2 regions of the Paenibacillus sp. FSL H7-0756 genome follow, and region 1 is predicted to be linked to the other one. Evidence: riboswitches for the same ligand, from Rfam matches in the RefSeq annotation. Region 1 holds a riboswitch; the other holds the start of a gene.
The links. A riboswitch is a leader RNA that binds a small molecule or an ion and turns the genes downstream of it on or off. The one in region 1 is predicted to bind cyclic di-AMP.

Region 1 (9,061 bases):
ATTCTGGTTGAACTGACAGGAGCCGTTGGACGGATTTCAGACGGGTACATTTTTTTTGAAATGGAGCCTGAAGAGTGGACGAATCTGCCGGAGGAATCAAGGCAGGAGGTCTGGGAGGCGCTTGCGGAAGACCTGTTCTACGCGCTGGGCAATGAGCCGGTCATTCAGGTGGGCAGCGGAGTTGTAATGTACGATAAAGAAACACACCGCATTAATATTCTGCTGGGCGATGAGGATTTGGCTTCGGTCGTTCTTGTATAAAGCAGGGGAAAATGCGGCAGCGGGTTTGTCCCGGGCATCCGGCCATGTTAAAATTGGAAGTGGAGTACTAATTGCCGGGATGTCAGAATACATTTAATCAAAAATCTTTGGCCTGGCACATCCCTTGGACTTTCAGAAGCTGAGGGATGTTTTATTTGAAGGAAAGAGCAGGCTCAAGAAACCGTTAACTTAGCAAGGGAGGAAACGAATTGCAATTAACTGAGGAACAACTGCAGGAGCAGATCGGCAAGCTTGAGGGCTGGAAGCTGGAGAGGGATAGGCTGGTGCGCAAATATATGTTCAGTGAATATATGAAGGGGATTGCTTTTGTAGATGAGGTAGCTACAATTTCGGAGGCCTTTGACCATCACCCGCATATCACTATTGATTATAAGACGGTAGTTCTGCGGCTGGCTGCAGATGTGGAGAAGCTTGATCTCCGCCAGGCGCATGAATTTAATGAGGCATTCGAGAAGACCCGCTAGAGGACAAGGCCCCTATGAAGACAACAGGAATATCTGAATAATAGAAATGCCCGTGCAAGGATCATTCGTTATCCTAGTCACGGGCATTATACATTTGGAATGAGGAGCATGGTGTTAGTACAGGATGCGGATTATTTCTTCTCCGCCAGCCATAGAGCTACATTGGCAATCTCTTCAGGGGCCAGCCTGTCTTTGAAGGAAGGCATCTGTCCGCGGCCCTTGGTGACTATGCTGTAAATCTGAGCTGCGTCATGCGAAGCGCCTTCCTGCTGCAGGCTGGGTCCCGCCCCGCCCTGAAGCTGGTCACCGTGGCAGGAGATACAATTGGCCTTCACTGTGGCTTCTGCGCCCGCAGCGTCCAGCACAACTTCCGGCATAGTCGGCTTGTTCTGTTCGGCTACCTCGGATTTACCGGGTAAGGTAAACATTAAGATTACTGCAAAGGCACAGGCGGCAAAAAACAAACCGCTCATGATCCATTTCTGCATCTGCATCCGTCCCTCCATGTAAGCTGCTGACTCCATTATAGCGGATGGTGAAGCGTTATCATAGTATGTGTGTCAAAAAAATGAACACAAATGATCCATTTTTTGCAAAACAATCTGTTTCCGGTGCTATTCCTCATAGACCATGCAATAAAAAGGCTTATTGCCGGTCGGAGTGCGGCGTTCATAGGTATCCGTTATAGTGAACCCGCATTTCTGGTAAGCGCGGATGGCGCGCTGGTTCCAGGTCAGCACCTCCAGGTCGATCTCACGCTCCGGGTAACGCGCCCGTGCTGCCTGAACAATAGCTTTCATGAACAGATGCCCCATGCCGTGACCGCACAGCTCGGGCCGCATTCCAACACCAAGCCGGACTACCCCCTCCATCGGAAAGAGCTGGGCGAAGCCGCACAGATCCCCCTGTCCGTTCACTACAGATACATATTGCTCACTTCGCAGCTGCGGGTCTCCGAACTCCACGCCCAGCGCCTGCATCTGCTCCCAGGACATCCAGCCGTAAATATTATACGGAGGCTTGTAGCTCCACTCACAGATCTCAGCGGCATGCTGCGGCTCCATAGGCACCACATAAAAGGTTAGCGGGGAGCTTATCATTAGGCGAGGCCTCCTTCCAGACGAAACGGTACCATCCTTTAAAGAGGCGGCAAAGCCGTTTCTGCTTGTTCTTAATATTAATTATATACAAAAACGGCTAGTTTCGACGCAAATTCCTTGCGGAAATGCAGAAACTTGACAAACGCCAATAATTATTTTCCGAAAGTTCAGAATCGGTGTTTTACAAATATAGAGGCGGGTAAGTAATTTTATAGACAAAAAAAAGCCCTTCTCCAAGATTTCGGCAAAAATCTCGGAAAAGAGCGTTTGGTTACAAAGGATTATTGTACATCATCATTGTCTTGGGAATCCGAAGCTACATTCTTGTAAGCATCTGTACTCATGATTCGTTTGGCGCCAACGTAACGGTTGACGTAATAGCTGTCACTCAGCGAACTGATGGTTACACCACGTGAGGAAGAGGCATGGGCGAATTCGCCGTCACCGACATAAACACCGACATGAGACACGCCTTTACCATTGGTATTAAAGAATACAAGATCGCCCGGTCTCATCTCGTCACGGGACACGGCAGTGCCCATCTGATACTGGGAGCCGGATTGATGGGGCAGGTTAATGCCGATCTTATCAAAAACATACATTGTAAATCCGGAGCAATCAAACCCGTTAGTTGATGTACCGCCGGACACGTATTTGGTTCCGATGGCTTTGTCAATCACTTTATCCATTTTGGAATCCGCGAAAGCGCTTCCTGCTCCGATGGTGAAGATAATGGACAAGCTTAGTACTGCGGCTGCTAGCTTCTTCTTCAAAAGTAAATACCCCTTCCAATGCCTACGAGGTTAGCTTAAGGGTTCGGTTGAAGGTCCCCTATGACCCCTCTTAGAATAGGAGGTCAATTCACCCAAAGTGGTTCCCCCGTTTCCCTAATTCATTAAGGAACTCGGCACGACTGTTGATTAGGATTAGCGGTTCATTCAATACATGACAAAACCTTTGTTAAAAGCGATTCAATAATTACAAAAATGTTACTAAAAGCTCACTGCGATAATTGTAACAAAGACTAATGCGCTTGGCAATCACTTATAACATATTAATGCATCTTTTTTGCTGTTTTTTAGAGTTATAGCCCTTTCAAAAGACTCATATCTATGCGCAGGGATTATTTTATATGATTTTTTCTTTGTTTTTGCAAGAAAATGCTGTTTCAAGGCTGTGGATTCGGGTAAAAGGTAGAATAAGGAAAAGGAAAAACCCGGAAATGATTACGGCAATAATCATCCCGGGCTCGTATAAGTTACATTTAGTTGTTAGAGGCGGAAATATTCGGGGTATGCTTCAAGGGTTCAATCGTAAGCGACAGCTTGGTAGGCTGTTGTGCTCATTACTCGTTTGGCGCCAACGTAACGGTTGGCCCAGTAGGACTGGCTCATCGAACTGATGGTTACACCACGTGAACTTGAGGACTGTGCGAACTTCCCGTTTCCAACATAAATACCGACATGGGACACTCCATTACCCAGGGTATTGAAGAACACGAGATCACCGGAACGCAGATTGCTCTTGGATACACTTGTTCCAACTTTGTACTGTGCTTTGGAGGTACGGGGCAAGGTAAGTCCGACATTTTTAAATACATACTTGGTAAATCCGGAACAGTCGAAGCCGCTGGTGGTTGTGCCCCCGGTTTTATACGATGTTCCAATGGTTTTTGAAATCACAGTATCCATTTTGGAATCTGCGAAGGCACTGCCTGCTCCGAGTGTGAATACCATCACAAGACCTAGTGCTGCTGCGGTGCATTTTTTCTTGAAATTCTGACTAATCAAAAGATGTACTCCTTCCAGGGCCTGCGAGGTTAGCTTAAGGATTCGGTAGAAGGTTCCCCTATGACCCCTCTAAAGCGAGATCAATTCACCCAAAATATGGTTCCCCCACTTCCCGGTGCAGGGAATTCGGCGTTTTGTGCACCAGAACAGTGACTTATCGGCATTGATTAAATTGCAATAGTTACGGAAGATTTTGCTTTAAATATTACAAGTTTGTTACTACTAGTACAGCCATCATTGTATCAGAGGATTTAGCCTTTTGCAAATGCTTTTGTCCTCCGGTTCAAGCAAAAAAGAGTCCTGCTCCCTGATAAGGGGCTGTGACTCTCTTTAGTATGCCGCTTCAGCAGCTTATTATTGCGGAAATGATTTACTGGACCAGAGGTGATACTGGGCAGCGATTCCCCACATATTGAACAGCGTGGAGGGCAGCGGAGCTGCCTGGCGGAGCATAAGTGCCGGCAATCCGGGATAGAACAGAGCAGAGGCGCTGCAGAGCAGAATTACGGCCAGGCTTCCCGCCCCCAGAATGACGGAAATACCGATCGAAGGCATCAGCACCTTCAGGCAGATTAGCAGCGAGGAGAACATGCCGGTACCTGCGGTATAGCCGAACTGCATATAGAGCAGAAGCTTGCGGACAAGGAAGAGATAGAGCAGCCAGCCCATTACATAAGGCACCAGCCTGAGCAGGAGCTGTACATCGAGAACGCCGCTGAGCAGATGACGGTACATACGCGGAAGCAGCCAATAGAGCGGCAGGAGGGTTAGCGCCCATTCAGCGAGGCTGAACATCAGCACCGGCAGCCCATATTTTCTCATTCCGGGAAAAAAGAACAGTCCCCGCGCTCCGTCGCGCTCCTGGTGAAGCTCGTGCAGCAGCCCTGCACGGATAAAGGGAGTCACCAGCAGCCTTAGCACTGTCAGCGCCAGCAGCATCCATAGCCAGTGCTGGACGGCAGGGTCGGTGTGCAGCGCGGTCTTCCCTTCGATATAATACAGCAGCCTGCCTATTCCGCTGCCGCCGGCATTTGCATCCGGGTAGCGGAGCAGGACAGGGACAACCGCGCTTTTAATGAATTTGTACAGGAAATATCCCCAGAACAGCCGGTAGATAAATAGCAGAATCAGTATATAGAACTGCTCTTTCATGCTGATCCAACCGCGGGCAATTGAACTTTTCACCATTCCTTCACCTCACCAGACAAGAGTTCCGAGCAGGGTTTCAAGCAGAGCAGATGCGCTAAGCGTCCAGCGGGAGAGTGTACGCGGCTCGAGCTCCGCCATTCTGAAATTATTTAGATGCCTGCTCTCCAGCAGAATGGAATGCCCCGGATCGATCTCTGCGGAGACCAGCGGCGCTTTATATGCTAACTCAAAGGAGGTTGCCTTACCCTCGCCATTCCAGTATTGCTGCACAGTGTACCCGTCTGCGAAGGTGAATTTAACGGGAACATCGGGGTACAGGCTGCCCTTATTGCTTACATCGACCACAGCGCTATAGCGGCTGCCCCCGCCATCGCTGTTGTCCGGTTTGACCGTGAGCCTGATATCATCAACTGCGAAGTCGGGTGCACCCCCGCTATAGACATACCGTTCAAAATAAGTCTGCCAGGATTGCTTGGTCACTTTCTCCACAACCTTCTGGAAGTCGGCGGTGGACGGATGCTGGAAGCGGTATTTGCGGGCATAAGCGGCGAGGATGGCATCCATATTCTTGGTCCCCGCGATCCGTTCGATATCCTTCAGCACCAGCTTGCCGCGAATGTACACATTGCGTGTGTAGGCATCATCACCAGTATATTTCCAGGTCTCCAGCTTAAGGGGCTGTGAGGAGGACACCAGGCTGGACTGCAGCGGGAGGCTAGAGACAACACCATATTCCTGTTCCATCAGCCGGTCTTCGGCATAAGAGGTAAAGCTCTCATCAAGCCAGGCTTCTTCGAATTCATTACTGGCCACCAGACCGTAGAAATACTGGTGCCCGATCTCGTGGATGATTGTGCGCTCCAGGGAAGTGCCTGGTGAAGTATCCGTGGCGCCGAAGGCGGTAATCAGGGTCGGATACTCCATTCCTCCGGCTCCGTTGCCGGACTCCGGCGGGACAACAATCGACAAGGTTGAGTAGGGATAAGGGCCGTACCACTTGCTGAATGCCGTCAGTGCAGCCTCAGCCGCCTGGAAGTAACGTTCCTGTAGATGCTTGTGCAGCGGGTCCAAATAGAGCTTAATCTTCACCCCGGGCACCTGCGGGGCGGAGAAAGCCTTCTCCGCAACCACGAAATCAGGCGATGCCGCCCAGGCGAAGTCGTGGACGTCATCTGCATAGAATTGATAGATCTTGCGCCCCTTTACAACCTTGGCGTCCCTCACCGGAAACCCGGTTGCGGCGACCTTATACTCGGGCGGGACAGAAATCGCTACATTGTAAATCCCAAAATCACTGTAGAACTCGGAGTTACCGTGGTATTGATGCAGGTTCCAGCCTTCTTCCTTGAGTCCTCTTCTGCCGGCAGGCTCGTAGACGCTAAGCTTCGGAAACCACTGGCCGGCCATCACGAAGTCGTCAGCGGTTCCCATCCGGGCGAAAATTTTGGGCAGCTTGACCTCAAATTTAAGCCTTACCGTCACGCTCTCACCGCCGTTCACCGGCTGCGGCAGATGGACCTTGAGCAGTGTTCTGTCATTGACATTGCCGTCGTCCGGCTGCACGTATTGTGTGCGCTGCATCAGCGAGACACCCTCGGAGGTCCGTAAATCTGTCAGCGTAATGCTCCCGTAACCTCCTGCAGGCATGGTGTCACCGCGAAGCGTACCTCCGGACTCCTTCATGAAGGTGGTGCTGGCGGATGCGAATGCATTGGGATACAGATGAAAGTAGAGCTCCTGAACCGGCTTTGCACCCGGGTGGGTCCAGGTAAGCGTCTCGGAGGCGACCAGGGTCTCCTTATCGGGCAGGAGCTCCACATCCAGGTGATATTCAACCACGCGCTGGCTTAAAGCTTCTGTCTCCGATGTGTAGATCGTATCGGAAAGATCGGACTGCACGGGCTGCTGCCGGGGGATAACGGCGGGGGACTTGGCCTCTTTTGGAACAGAGGCAGTCCATACGGCAGGGCTATGCCCTGACAGAAACCATATTCCGCCTCCAAGCAAGGTGAGGACAGCCAGTACTGCGAAGATGAGGGTATACCTTAATGAATGTGGCTTCATACTATGATTCCTCCCGTGACAAGCATCTACGGGATGTATATGTTTGCAATCGCCGCATTATTAGCTAAAATTAAATAATTAGTGAATGGAAAGGATGTGCACATGTGGATAACGTACAACCGGAGGGCAAAAAACAAATTGCCTTGAATATTGTGAACGCCAGAGCCAAGCATAAAGGCTTCGGTGCAGGCTCGATTGATCTGAACAATGTATCGCCTGTCATTATTGATCAGGGTATCGCTGTTATCGATATCGGTGCCATGCATGCCAAGAGCAAAGTGGAGAAGGGAATTAAATTCTCTATGAACCGGGAGGATGTTCCGGCGGGAAGACAGGTATGGGTCGTATGGGTCGCCGTTGACCGTACTCCGGAGGGGCAGTTCTACGGCGGAATTACCGCCTGTGAGATGTGGATTGACACCGAAGCGCGCCGCGGCTGGAAGATTCTTGCGGATCATGTCAATAAGCTGGACGCGGCCTTGAAGCGCAAGCTTATTCTGGATGGACTTGGAAGTACCGAGCGGGCAGCGCTGAAATCCCTGCTGATGGCTCATAATGAAGAGTGGTGGGCCGCTTCGCCTGAGGAGCTGAAGGCCGCACTGTCGGAATAGAACTTGCATTTGAACAAAAAATTAAGGCTTGGCCCCAGCGGGGCCAAGCCTTATCTGATGTCTAAGCAGGGATGAATGAATGAATAACGTTACTGCGGGTCTGTTCTGCCGGAAGTGTTCAGCTTGCGCTTGAGCTGGCTGACTCTGGCTTGACTGATGCCGAGAACCTCGGCAAGCTCCTTCTGGTTGGCATAAGGATGATCTTCGATCGCTTTCATAAGACGCAGACTCATTTCTTCGGTCTTGCTTCTCCGTCCCCCGCGGGCTGGCTCGGGATGCTCTTCTGCTGAACTTGGGGAGGCATGGATGGGTTCTGATCCGCGATCGGGGTCACTTAACTCCTTCAGACAGGTATTGCAAATGAACTGATCCTTATAGTAGGTCACATGATCAAGACTTCTGCAAAAGGTGCATTCTGTGGAGGTGTACTTTCGGAGGACAATGATATCCTCATCCAGTATAAAAAATTCGATAGGATCCCCAATGTCAATATTACGTGTCATGCGGATTTCTACGGGAACCACAATTCTTCCGAGACTGTCTAAGCTTCGGATCATGCCTGTATCTTTCATCCCATGTCCCTCATTTACATCATTATATTTTTTGTAGATATATATGATTATAGCAGTAATTGTAAGTTAAGAGAACGGGGGAAGCGTATACAAATAGGGGGATTTATTGTCATTTTATAGGAGTGTTTATCATTTTTTGGCGACTGAGAATGCGGAGATCAAAAATACAAGAAAAACCTCTCCGCCTGGGAAGTCCCAGGGGAGAGGCTGATTAGGGTTCTCTTATTAATACCCAATATACCACAGCCGAAACAGCAGTATAGGTCTTTAGAACAGCTTGTGGGGCTGTGCCTGCGGATCGTTGACCGAGACATAAGGATTGCCCCGCAGATAGAAGCGCCAGGGGAGCCCGGCATACTCTTCCGCATAAGGAATATTGATGCGCGGGGCCTGGACAATATCCAGGGACTCCGGGTCTTCCCCCTGCTCGATGCTCAGCGGGCCTTCCGGCAGATCGAATCTGGAATGGTTAAGACTCTTGTCAATCCGCAGCGCCCGGCACAGCTTGCCCGGCCCGCCGGAGAGGTCCGAGGGCTTCCTGACGGCAACTCCCCTGTATTCCTTCATAAGCTCGGCATCTCTCTCCGTAAGCGGCTCTACGGCCCGGATCAGAACGGCATGCGGCTCATCCAGGGCGGCAGTTACGACATTCAGGCAATGGTACATGCCGTAGATCAGGCATATATACACTGCACCTCCGGCGCTGAACATGACCTCCGTCCGGGCGGTCCGGCGGCTGCCATACGCATGGCTGCCTTTATCCTCGGCACCTCCGTAGCTCTCGGTCTCTACAATGCGGCAACGGATGTCCCCGTCTTCCGTGCGGCGGACCAGATGCTGGCCAAGAAGACGCGGCGCTGCTTCAACTGCCGCGAGCTTATAGAGCTCAGGCTGCAGCAGCTGTGGCGCTTCCGGCTCAAGGCCCGGGGAATGATTCGGCTTCATGAATGGGTGACACACCTTCCTGCGGCGGAGTTAGGCGGGCGTACGCCTCTGCCGGTCTCCCCATCGTAACGCAGGGCAGCGGGG
Region 2 (9,061 bases), on a different contig from region 1:
GAAAGGATTCCGCGGCATCCCGAATACGGCAGCGGGCAGATCATCCTTCAGATAGGCGTAATCCTCCTCCAGCCGGCGGAGAAGGAGCGGATCAGTAAGCTCAGCGGCGAAGGCTTCCGCATAATAATTGAATTTGGTCGGCATCTGTCCCCAGATCTCCCCAAGCGATAGGCCACTCACCTGTGAAGCCATACGGATCAGCGGTCCGGCTGTGCTCTGGTAGAAGCTGGCGAGCACCTCATTGCGCCAAGCCTTCCGGCCCGGCTCATCTGCCGGAGCTTGTACCATCCCCCATTCACGAAGCGAAAAGGCAACACGGCAGTAGCCGTCTGCCGGAACCAGATGCAGATGCAGATTCCGTAGACTGAAATCCGGTACGCACAAGAAGCCGGTCACGGAATACTGGACAGCGAGTGCAATTATGCTCAGATAACCGCCGAAATACGCACCGGCCGCTTTATCGTCGAGCGCCTTCATCAGCGGCCGGTAAGCCTCCATGAAGGCCCTCATCCCAGCCTCTTCTGCCAGTTCAGCAGCTGCGCAGGAATACACGGCTCCCTCTGGCACCTCAGAATGGAGATCAAACTTGGAGCTATATTCTTGCCTCAGGAATTCATTCATGCAGCCGTCCTACAGTCCTACTGCTTTGTATGCAGCCAGCTCATAAGGCAGACACAGCGGCACACCTGTACGCGGATCAGGTACAATATCCGCCTCAATACCGAATACCTCCCGCAGCACCGCCGGTGTCATTACCTCGTTCGGAGCGCCTTCGCTGATCACATTGCCGGATTTGATCGCTACCATATGCTGCGCATATCTGGAGGCATGATTCAAATCATGGACAACCATAATGATCGTCCGGCCTTCCTGCTCATTCAGCTTCTGCAGCAGCTGAAGCACCTCCAGCTGATGGGCCATATCCAGGAAGGTCGTCGGCTCATCAAGGAATAGAATATCTGTCTGCTGTGCCAGTGCCATGGCGATCCAGGCCCGTTGCCGCTGTCCGCCGGAGAGCCGGTCAATCGGCCGGTCACGGAATTCATTCATGCCGGTCAGCGCAATCGCACCGGCAATAATGCTGCGGTCTTCAGGCGTCAGGCTGCCGAAGCCCTTCTGATGCGGATACCGGCCATATCCTACCAGCTCAGACACCGTTAAGCCATCCGGGGCCGTAGGATTCTGCGGCAGAATCGCCAGCTGCCGGGCCACCTCCTTGGTAGACAGATTATGAATGGACTTCCCGTCCAGCATGACATTCCCGCTCTTCGGCTTCATGATCCGGGCCATCGTCTTCAGAATCGTGGACTTCCCCGAGCCGTTCGCCCCGACGAGCGCCGTAATCTTTCCTGTCGGAAGCGACAGATTCAGCCCCTTCACAATCATTGTCTCCGCATATCCGATGCTCAGCTGTTCTGTATTTAAACGTTCCGACATGATACACACTCCTTAGATTTTTATAATATACATCTCTGTATTACGCTTTCGACGTGGCCAAAAGATATAAAAAGTACGGTGCTCCAATAATCGCTACTACGATACCAGCAGGTACCTCCGCAGGCTGCATTACCCAGCGCCCGATCGTATCTGCCGTAAGCAGCAGCAGGGCTCCGATCAGGGCAGCCGCAGGCAGCAGGATCTGATGGCGCGGGCCGACCAGCCTGCGGGCCAGGTGCGGCGCGATCAGCCCGACAAAACCAATGCTGCCGCTTACCGATACACAGGCTCCTGCAAGTGCAACAGCCGCCGCCAGCAGCCACCGCCGTTCCCGTTCGAGCGGCAGGCCGAGTCCCTTGGAGAGCTCATCGCCCAGATTCAGTACGTTGAGCACCCGGGCTTTGTAGAATGCGAAGGGCAGCAGGATCAATATCCAGGGCAGCAAAGCCAGCACAAACCGCCAGTCTCCGCCCCAGATTTTGCCGGCCAGCCAGATGGCTACGAACTGATAATTCTGCGGATCGAGTCTTAATGACAAAATAAGCTGGAAAGCATATATCCCGGCACCCACAGCAATCCCGATCAGGATCAGCCGTGTCGGCGAGAGTCCATCCTCCCTCCTGTAAGACAGGAAGTAGATCAGTGTTGCAGTAAGCGAGGCCCCTGCCAGCGCCAGTAGCGGAAGCACAAGGATCGGAGCTGCTGTAGTAGCCGGTACAAAGGAGATAAAGATCAGTACGGCGAATCCGGCTCCGGCATTGATCCCCAGGGTGGAAGGCTCAGCGAGAGCATTACGCGACAAGCCTTGCAGAATTGCTCCGGCTACCGCGAAGCCTGCACCAATCAGCAAGGAAATCACGATCCGCGGCAGCCGGAAATCAAACAAAATCAGCTGCTGCTGCTTGGTGCCGTTGCCGGATAGGGTATGTAGAACTTCAAGCGGTGACAGACGCATGAAGCCGGTATTCATACTGACCAGAAACAGAATGACAATAAGCACTCCAAGCAGTGTCAGAATACCAGCCTCTCTGGAACGCCGCGGCTTGGCTGGAGGGAATGAGGTCGAGCGGTTCATTTCAGCTCCCCCTTGCGTTTGCCGGCCAGATAGATGAAGAACGGTACGCCGAATACTGCAATCAAGGCACCTAACGGTGTTTCGTATGGCGCATTAATCATCCTGGCCGCAATATCGGCCACCAGGACCAGAATGCTTCCAAGGACTGCGGAACAGGGAATAATCCAGCGGTAGTCCACCCCAACGAGATAACGCGTGATATGCGGAACCATTAATCCGACAAAAGCGATCGGGCCCACAGTGGAGACCGCCGCTCCGGCGAGGATGACGACAATAATCATCCCTGCAGTCTGTACCAGACCGGTGCGCTGTCCGAGACCCGCTGCAACATCTCTGCCCAGGCTCAGTAGCGTAATCGAACGCGACAGCATCAGCGCACCGATCAGGGCCGCCGCGACCCAAGGAGAGATTACCTGCAGCTGCTTCCAGCTCGCTCCGCCAACCCCCCCGGCCATCCAGAAGGCAATATCCTGGGAGAGGCTGAACAGGATCGCAATGCCCTGACTGACCGCCAGCAGCATGGCGCTTACTGCCGCACCGGCGAGGGTCAGCCGAAGCGGGGTCAATCCGCTATGGGAGAGCGAACCGATCCCGAATACCAGCAGTGAGGCCACAGCCGCTCCAAGGAAGCAGTACAGCATGATGTACGCGAAGGATAAGGTTGGCGCGAAGGCAAAAGCCAGGGCCAGTCCAACACCCGCTCCTGCATTAAGCCCGAGCAGCCCTGAATCCGCCAGCGGGTTGCGGGTCATCCCCTGCATAATCGCACCGGCAACGGCAAAACATGCGCCGACCAGCGCCCCTGCGGCAGCCCGGGGAATCCGCAGCTCCCGGATGACCTGATGCTGGGGCAGCTCCGGATTGAACCGGAATACCGCCTCCCATACAGTAGCCAGCCGGATATCCGCCGCACCGACCGATACGGATACCATCAGGCCGAAGACAATTGCTGCTATTCCCAGCACCAGAATAACAGCAGCAGCAAGCGGCCGCGACCTGACAGATGTTTTCCCTTCATCAGAAGGAGCTTGTAAAGCAGAATCTGTGGATGAAGCCATATGCCGTCTCCTTATCAGGATTATTAGGGAAATATAAATGATTATGATTCTCATTATCGCAAATATATGAATATTGTTCAACTTAAAAAAGAGGCAGGCTTCTATATCCTGAGGACATAAAAGCCTGCACATTTCTCCGGCCGGTAAAGAACCTATTTGACAAAACTGCTCAGAATATCATCGATGGTCTTAGAATTGGCTATAGGACCGCTGTAAAGCCAGCTGGTATCTTTGCCGAATTCATGAACATTCCCTGCCTTAACGGCTGGAATTCCCTTCCAGACCGCCCCATCTGTAATTTCTGCTCCGTCCGCCTTATCACTGTTCACCAGAATGATATGCTCTGCAGTCAGCTCTGACAATTTCTCAAGTGAAATCGGGTTCCACGGTGCTCTGGACTCCGCAGGAATATCGGTCACGAGATTCGGGAGCTTCACTCCAAGATCGCCATATAATACTGCACCGCTGCTGCGGGTCTCGTCCACGATGAAGAAATTCTTGGACACCAGCCACAGAACAGCTACCGAATCATCACCAATTGCCGCTGACACAGCCGCTTTGGCCGAAGCCGCTTTCTGGTCATAGTCTGCAATAGCCTTCTCAGCTTCTGGTGTTTTATTAAGCAGCTCACCGATTTTGAGCGTAGCCGCGCGCCAGTCACTGCTGACTTCGTCGCCCAGTACATAGGTTGGTGCGATTTTGTTCAGCTGGTCATAAAGACCGTTCTGAACCGAGCCTTCCGACTGGACGATGTGGAAATCAGGAGTGAAGCTGGTGACGGCTTCCAGCGGCAGGTCATAGCTGATCGGCGGAACATCCTTAAGCTCAGCATCGAGGTATTTCTGAGTACCATTCTTCGTAGACCATTGGGCAACCGGAGTCACGCCGAGTGCTACCAGATAATCTTCCAGATAAGAAGCAATGACACGCTGTGGGTTAGCGGGAACAGTCACCTTATGCCCCATCGCATCCGTTACGGTCTTCTCCACCGCAGGTGCGGCAGTTGCTGCAGGCACCGCAGTGGCATCCGCAGTGGCATCCGCAGTGGCTTCCACGGTTGCTGCAGGTGCAGTGCTTGCTCCACCGTTACTGCCTGCATTGCTATTATTATTTCCGCAAGCGGATAGCAGCAGTGTTGTAGTCATAAGTCCGGCCACCGCCAGCTTCCCGCTTCTTGATCCTTGCAGGTTGAACGAAAACATTGAATACCCCTCCTGTATGTTACCCTCATGATTGGCAAAAGCTCTGTTACTTTCTTCTTGTCTATACTGATGATATTGATTCTCATTCTCTATGTCAACCAATAACTTATAGTAACGGCAAAACGGCCGCCTCCGCAATAAGCAGAAACAGCCGTCTTCCTATAATCCTCTATATTATTTATGCAAATGGAAAGGAACCGTGGCGATGACAATGTCCTTCTGATTCATTAAATAAGAGCGGATGAACAAGCTGGTCTGATTATGCAGCACTGCCTGCCACCAATGCTTGGTCACGAATTGCGGAATCAGGACAGTAATATGATCCGTTGAAGAGGTCTTCCACTCTACTGTATCGATGAACTTCACCAGCGGGCGGATAATACTGCGGTAACGGGAGCGCAGGACGATCAGGCGAACTCCGGGGTTCCACTCCTCCCACTTTTGCTCCATCTTGTGAATCTCTTCTTCATCGAAGCCTACATATACAGCGACCACATTATCGGTCAAAGACTTCGCATAGCTGATCGAATGCAGTACAGCGCGGGTCACACCGGCGACAGGAACGACTACGGTGCTTCCTTTGATACAAGGCTTATCTGTTGCCGGACAGATTCGCAGCTGATCGGCAATATTCATATAATGGCGGTGAATCCGGTGGAACACGATAATGACGACCGGCAGGAAGATGAAAGCCATCCACACGCTGGAGAATTTGGTGATGATGAAGATCATGGTGATCGTTAATGTAGTTAGCATCCCGACCGTATTCACGGCGAACTTGCTCTGCCAGCCTTGCGGCTTCGTTCTGTACCATTGGACCATCATGCCAAGCTGCGATAGCGTGAACGGAATGAATACCCCTACTGCATATAATGGAATAAGTCCTTCTGTATTCCCGTGAAACGCCGCTACCAGCACTGCCGACATGACGCCGAGGAAAATAATACCGTTGGAGAAGCCGAGCCGGTCGCCGCGCACCATGAAGGCATGGGGCAGATATTTGTCTTTGGCGAACATGAACGCCAGCAGCGGGAAGGCTGAGTATGCCGTATTGGCTGCCAGGAACAGGATAACCGCCGTAATCCCCTGAATGAAGAAGTACAGCCCGCCCCGGCCGAAGGTAGACTCGGTAATCTGTGAGACCACGGTAGCCTTCTCATCAGGCATGATGCCGTACCAGTAAGCGAGCAGCGTAATGCCTGTGAACATCACCCCGAGAATGAGGCCCATGAGCATCAGCGTTTTGGCTGCATTTTTCTCCGCCGGCGCTTTGAAGTTTGGAATGGCATTGGAGACAGCCTCAACCCCGGTCAGAGCCGAACAGCCGGAGCTGAATGCCTTCAGCAGCAGAAACATACTCACGTTCGACACCGCCGAGCCAATCTCAGGAACCTGGGCATGAGCCCCGCCGGTTACATATTTGAAAATCCCTGTGATAATCAGCACGAAGATGGAGACGACGAACAGATAGACCGGGATAGCGATGAACGAAGCCGATTCGGTCACCCCGCGCAGGTTAACAATCGTTAAGAGCAAGATAACAGATACCGCTATGAGGACACTATGATTATGCAGATTTGGAAAAGCTGAAGTGATCGCATCCGTCCCCGCCGAGGCGCTTACCGCCACCGTCAGAATGTAATCCACCAGCAGAGAGCCGCCGGCCAATAAGCCGGTATGCACCCCCAGATTGCTTTTGGCGACAATGTACGCGCCCCCGCCCTGGGGATAAGCGAAGATCGTCTGCCGGTAGGATAAAATCAAAATAGCCAGCAGGCCCAATACGGCTAATGCAATTGGCAATGAGTACCAGATGGCGGTGAACCCGGCGGCCACCAGTACGATTAGAATTTGTTCTGTTCCGTAGGCTACAGACGAGAGCGCATCAGAAGACAGGACAGCCAGTGCTTTCACCTTGGATAACTTTTCATGATCGAGTTCGTTCGACTTCATCGGACGCCCGATCAATAGTCGTTTTACCTTGCTTACCATTGTAGTAACAGTTCCTCTCTTGGTTAAGTTGAAACGGGTTTCCCTGCGCTGTTTTCATAAGTGGATTTCATTAATGCAGGCACCAAAATAAGCATACGGAAATGATCCGCATGCCTTAGAGTGCATGGTCATTATCCCACTGCTGGCTTACGAGGTTAGCTGGCGGATTCGGACTGTGGTAGCCCTACGGTTACAGGCCCTGGCGGCCCGCTCCGATTCACCCCTTTTGGCCTTGGCCAAAGTGTGGTTCCCCCGTTTTTCCATCCGGAAAATTCAGCGCATATTCAACTTCTCACAAGGACTAATATTAAGCTACAACGCATCTTCCGTAAAGCGTGGAAACAAATGAAAAAAGAATGAAAAGCACTCAAAACAACCAAATTCATCATCCGGTATGTCTTGATCTTTCATTCTCTTTCATTATCCCTTTAACACGTGATTTTACAGGGTTTTTGTATAATATTTTTTGCTAAAATTAAGGGCATTCTCTTCTCTTCCTTCTGCCGTCAGCTACTTACTCTGCAGGCTCCTCTTTGCGTCCTGTCCAGAGCAGAATGGAGATTAAGGCAAAGGCTATAAGTGCAAGCAGAGGGACCGTTACAAATCCGAACCAATTCAGATAATCCTTGTTGCACGGTACGCCAATGGTGCAGGGAAGCACCTTGCTGAGCGCCGGAATTTTCTGCTCTGCATAGTGATAAATAGAGATGCAGCCGCCGATCAGACTAAGAGGAAGCACATAAGGAATGATCCGCTTGTCCGCCCGGTAGGTGGCGATCCCCAGCAGGAACAGCTGCGGGTACATGAAGATCCGCTGGAACCAGCACAGCTTGCACGGCTCGTAATGCAGGACCTCACTGAGATACAGGCTGCCCGCTACAGCTACCACACAGACGAACCAGGCCAAGTAGAGACAATTACGCCGGCAGAAGGCAGAGAAGGCGGTCATTGGGCGGCCCCTGCTCCCGCTGCTGCTGTTGCTGCCTGAATCTGGGCGTCAATCGCCTCCATATTGAAGGGCTCGTTCACCTTGATGCCGTTCACGTACAAGGATGGCGTATTCGTTACGCCCGTATCGGAGCCAAGCTGAATATCCCGGTCCAGTTCCTTCGCATAGGTGCGGTCATCAATATCCTTGCGCAGCAGGTCATAATCCACCGGCAGCTCCAGCTGCTTGGCGAGACTCACCATGAAGTCGGGCGTAGCCCACTCCTTGTCTTCATTCCCCTGGTTGGCATAGATCGCATCGAAGTATTTCCAGAACGCTTCCTGGTTCTGATGATACACCGATAGCGCTGCCAGGGAGGCCGTTCTGGAATCCTTGCCGATGAAGGCCAGATTCACGAAATAGAAGGCTGCTTTATTCTGATCTACATAACCTTGAACGATCTGCGGTTTGATCACACCGGTGAACTGGGCGCAAGCCGGACATTTGAAATCACCGAATTCCACAATTTTGACCGGAGCATCCTCCTTGCCGAGCCGCATCATTTCACTGTAATTGAAGGCAACCGGCTTACTGTCTGTGCCTGCAGGCGAAGAGTCCTTCGAAGCAAGCATGAATAAGCCTACAAAAATAATAACGACGATGGCCACCGTACTCACGATCAGAATTCTCGTTTTCTGCTTCTGCTGTTCCTGCTCTGCCCTGCGCTTCTCCTGCTTACTCATCTGGGGAGCCATGACATTGTTCTTTTTTGTTTTGCTCAAAGAGAGTTCCTTTCCGTCCTCAGGACTGTCGTGATAAAAGAATAGTTACTTTCAAATTATATAATGTTAACTCTCTTGTTGGCAATCGCTGTCTTATACGGCTTCATTCTCCTCTGCTGACTCCCCGCCTCCTGTATCCTTGCCGAAAAATACCTCCGGGGAATGCTCCTGTGACTGCAGCTTAATTCTGAAGAAGAACTGTGTGCCGCCCCCTTCTGCCGGTTCTGCCCAGATCTCTCCTTGCATCAGGTCTACGAGCTTCTTGCAGATCGCAAGGCCCAGACCCGTCCCGGGGTATTTGCGGGTATGCGACCCGTCCACCTGTGAGAAGGACTGGAAGAGCAGCTGCAGCTTATCCGGTGAGATGCCAATGCCCGTGTCGCGCACCATGAATTGCAGCGCCTGAGCAGCCTCCCTGACGCCATAGGACTCCACCTTAACCGTTACCGTGCCGGATGGCGTGAATTTCACCGCATTGCCGATCAGGTTGATCAGAATCTGACGGACACGCGCAGCATCTCCGGTGAACTTGTCGGGCAGCCCCTCTTCGATCTCAAGCTTCAGGGTTAGTGGTTTGTCTTGTGTGC

Region 2: another riboswitch for cyclic di-AMP. It lies ahead of NST04_RS18795 (APC family permease); the one in region 1 lies ahead of NST04_RS03090 (C40 family peptidase).

The regions. Positions count from the first base shown of each region.
Region 1 is NZ_JBBOVT010000001.1:702,087-711,147, reverse strand. It holds gene NST04_RS03110 (hypothetical protein) at 1-261, shown strand, start outside; gene NST04_RS03105 (4a-hydroxytetrahydrobiopterin dehydratase) at 471-746, shown strand; gene NST04_RS03100 (c-type cytochrome) at 878-1,234, opposite strand; gene NST04_RS03095 (GNAT family N-acetyltransferase) at 1,361-1,846, opposite strand; gene NST04_RS03090 (C40 family peptidase) at 2,128-2,619, opposite strand; cyclic di-AMP (ydaO/yuaA leader) riboswitch at 2,624-2,766, opposite strand; gene NST04_RS03085 (C40 family peptidase) at 3,154-3,582, opposite strand; cyclic di-AMP (ydaO/yuaA leader) riboswitch at 3,640-3,778, opposite strand; gene NST04_RS03080 (hypothetical protein) at 3,991-4,824, opposite strand; gene NST04_RS03075 (M1 family aminopeptidase) at 4,834-6,849, opposite strand; gene NST04_RS03070 (YwhD family protein) at 6,954-7,460, shown strand; gene NST04_RS03065 (AbrB/MazE/SpoVT family DNA-binding domain-containing protein) at 7,550-8,032, opposite strand; gene NST04_RS03060 (DNA-3-methyladenine glycosylase) at 8,300-8,977, opposite strand.
Region 2 is NZ_JBBOVT010000002.1:462,029-471,089, reverse strand. It holds gene NST04_RS18820 ((2Fe-2S)-binding protein) at 1-621, opposite strand, end outside; gene NST04_RS18815 (ABC transporter ATP-binding protein) at 631-1,437, opposite strand; gene NST04_RS18810 (FecCD family ABC transporter permease) at 1,478-2,512, opposite strand; gene NST04_RS18805 (FecCD family ABC transporter permease) at 2,509-3,570, opposite strand; gene NST04_RS18800 (ABC transporter substrate-binding protein) at 3,723-4,772, opposite strand; gene NST04_RS18795 (APC family permease) at 4,947-6,764, opposite strand; cyclic di-AMP (ydaO/yuaA leader) riboswitch at 6,893-7,053, opposite strand; gene NST04_RS18790 (disulfide oxidoreductase) at 7,279-7,713, opposite strand; gene NST04_RS18785 (DsbA family protein) at 7,710-8,474, opposite strand; gene NST04_RS18780 (ATP-binding protein) at 8,568-9,061, opposite strand, start outside.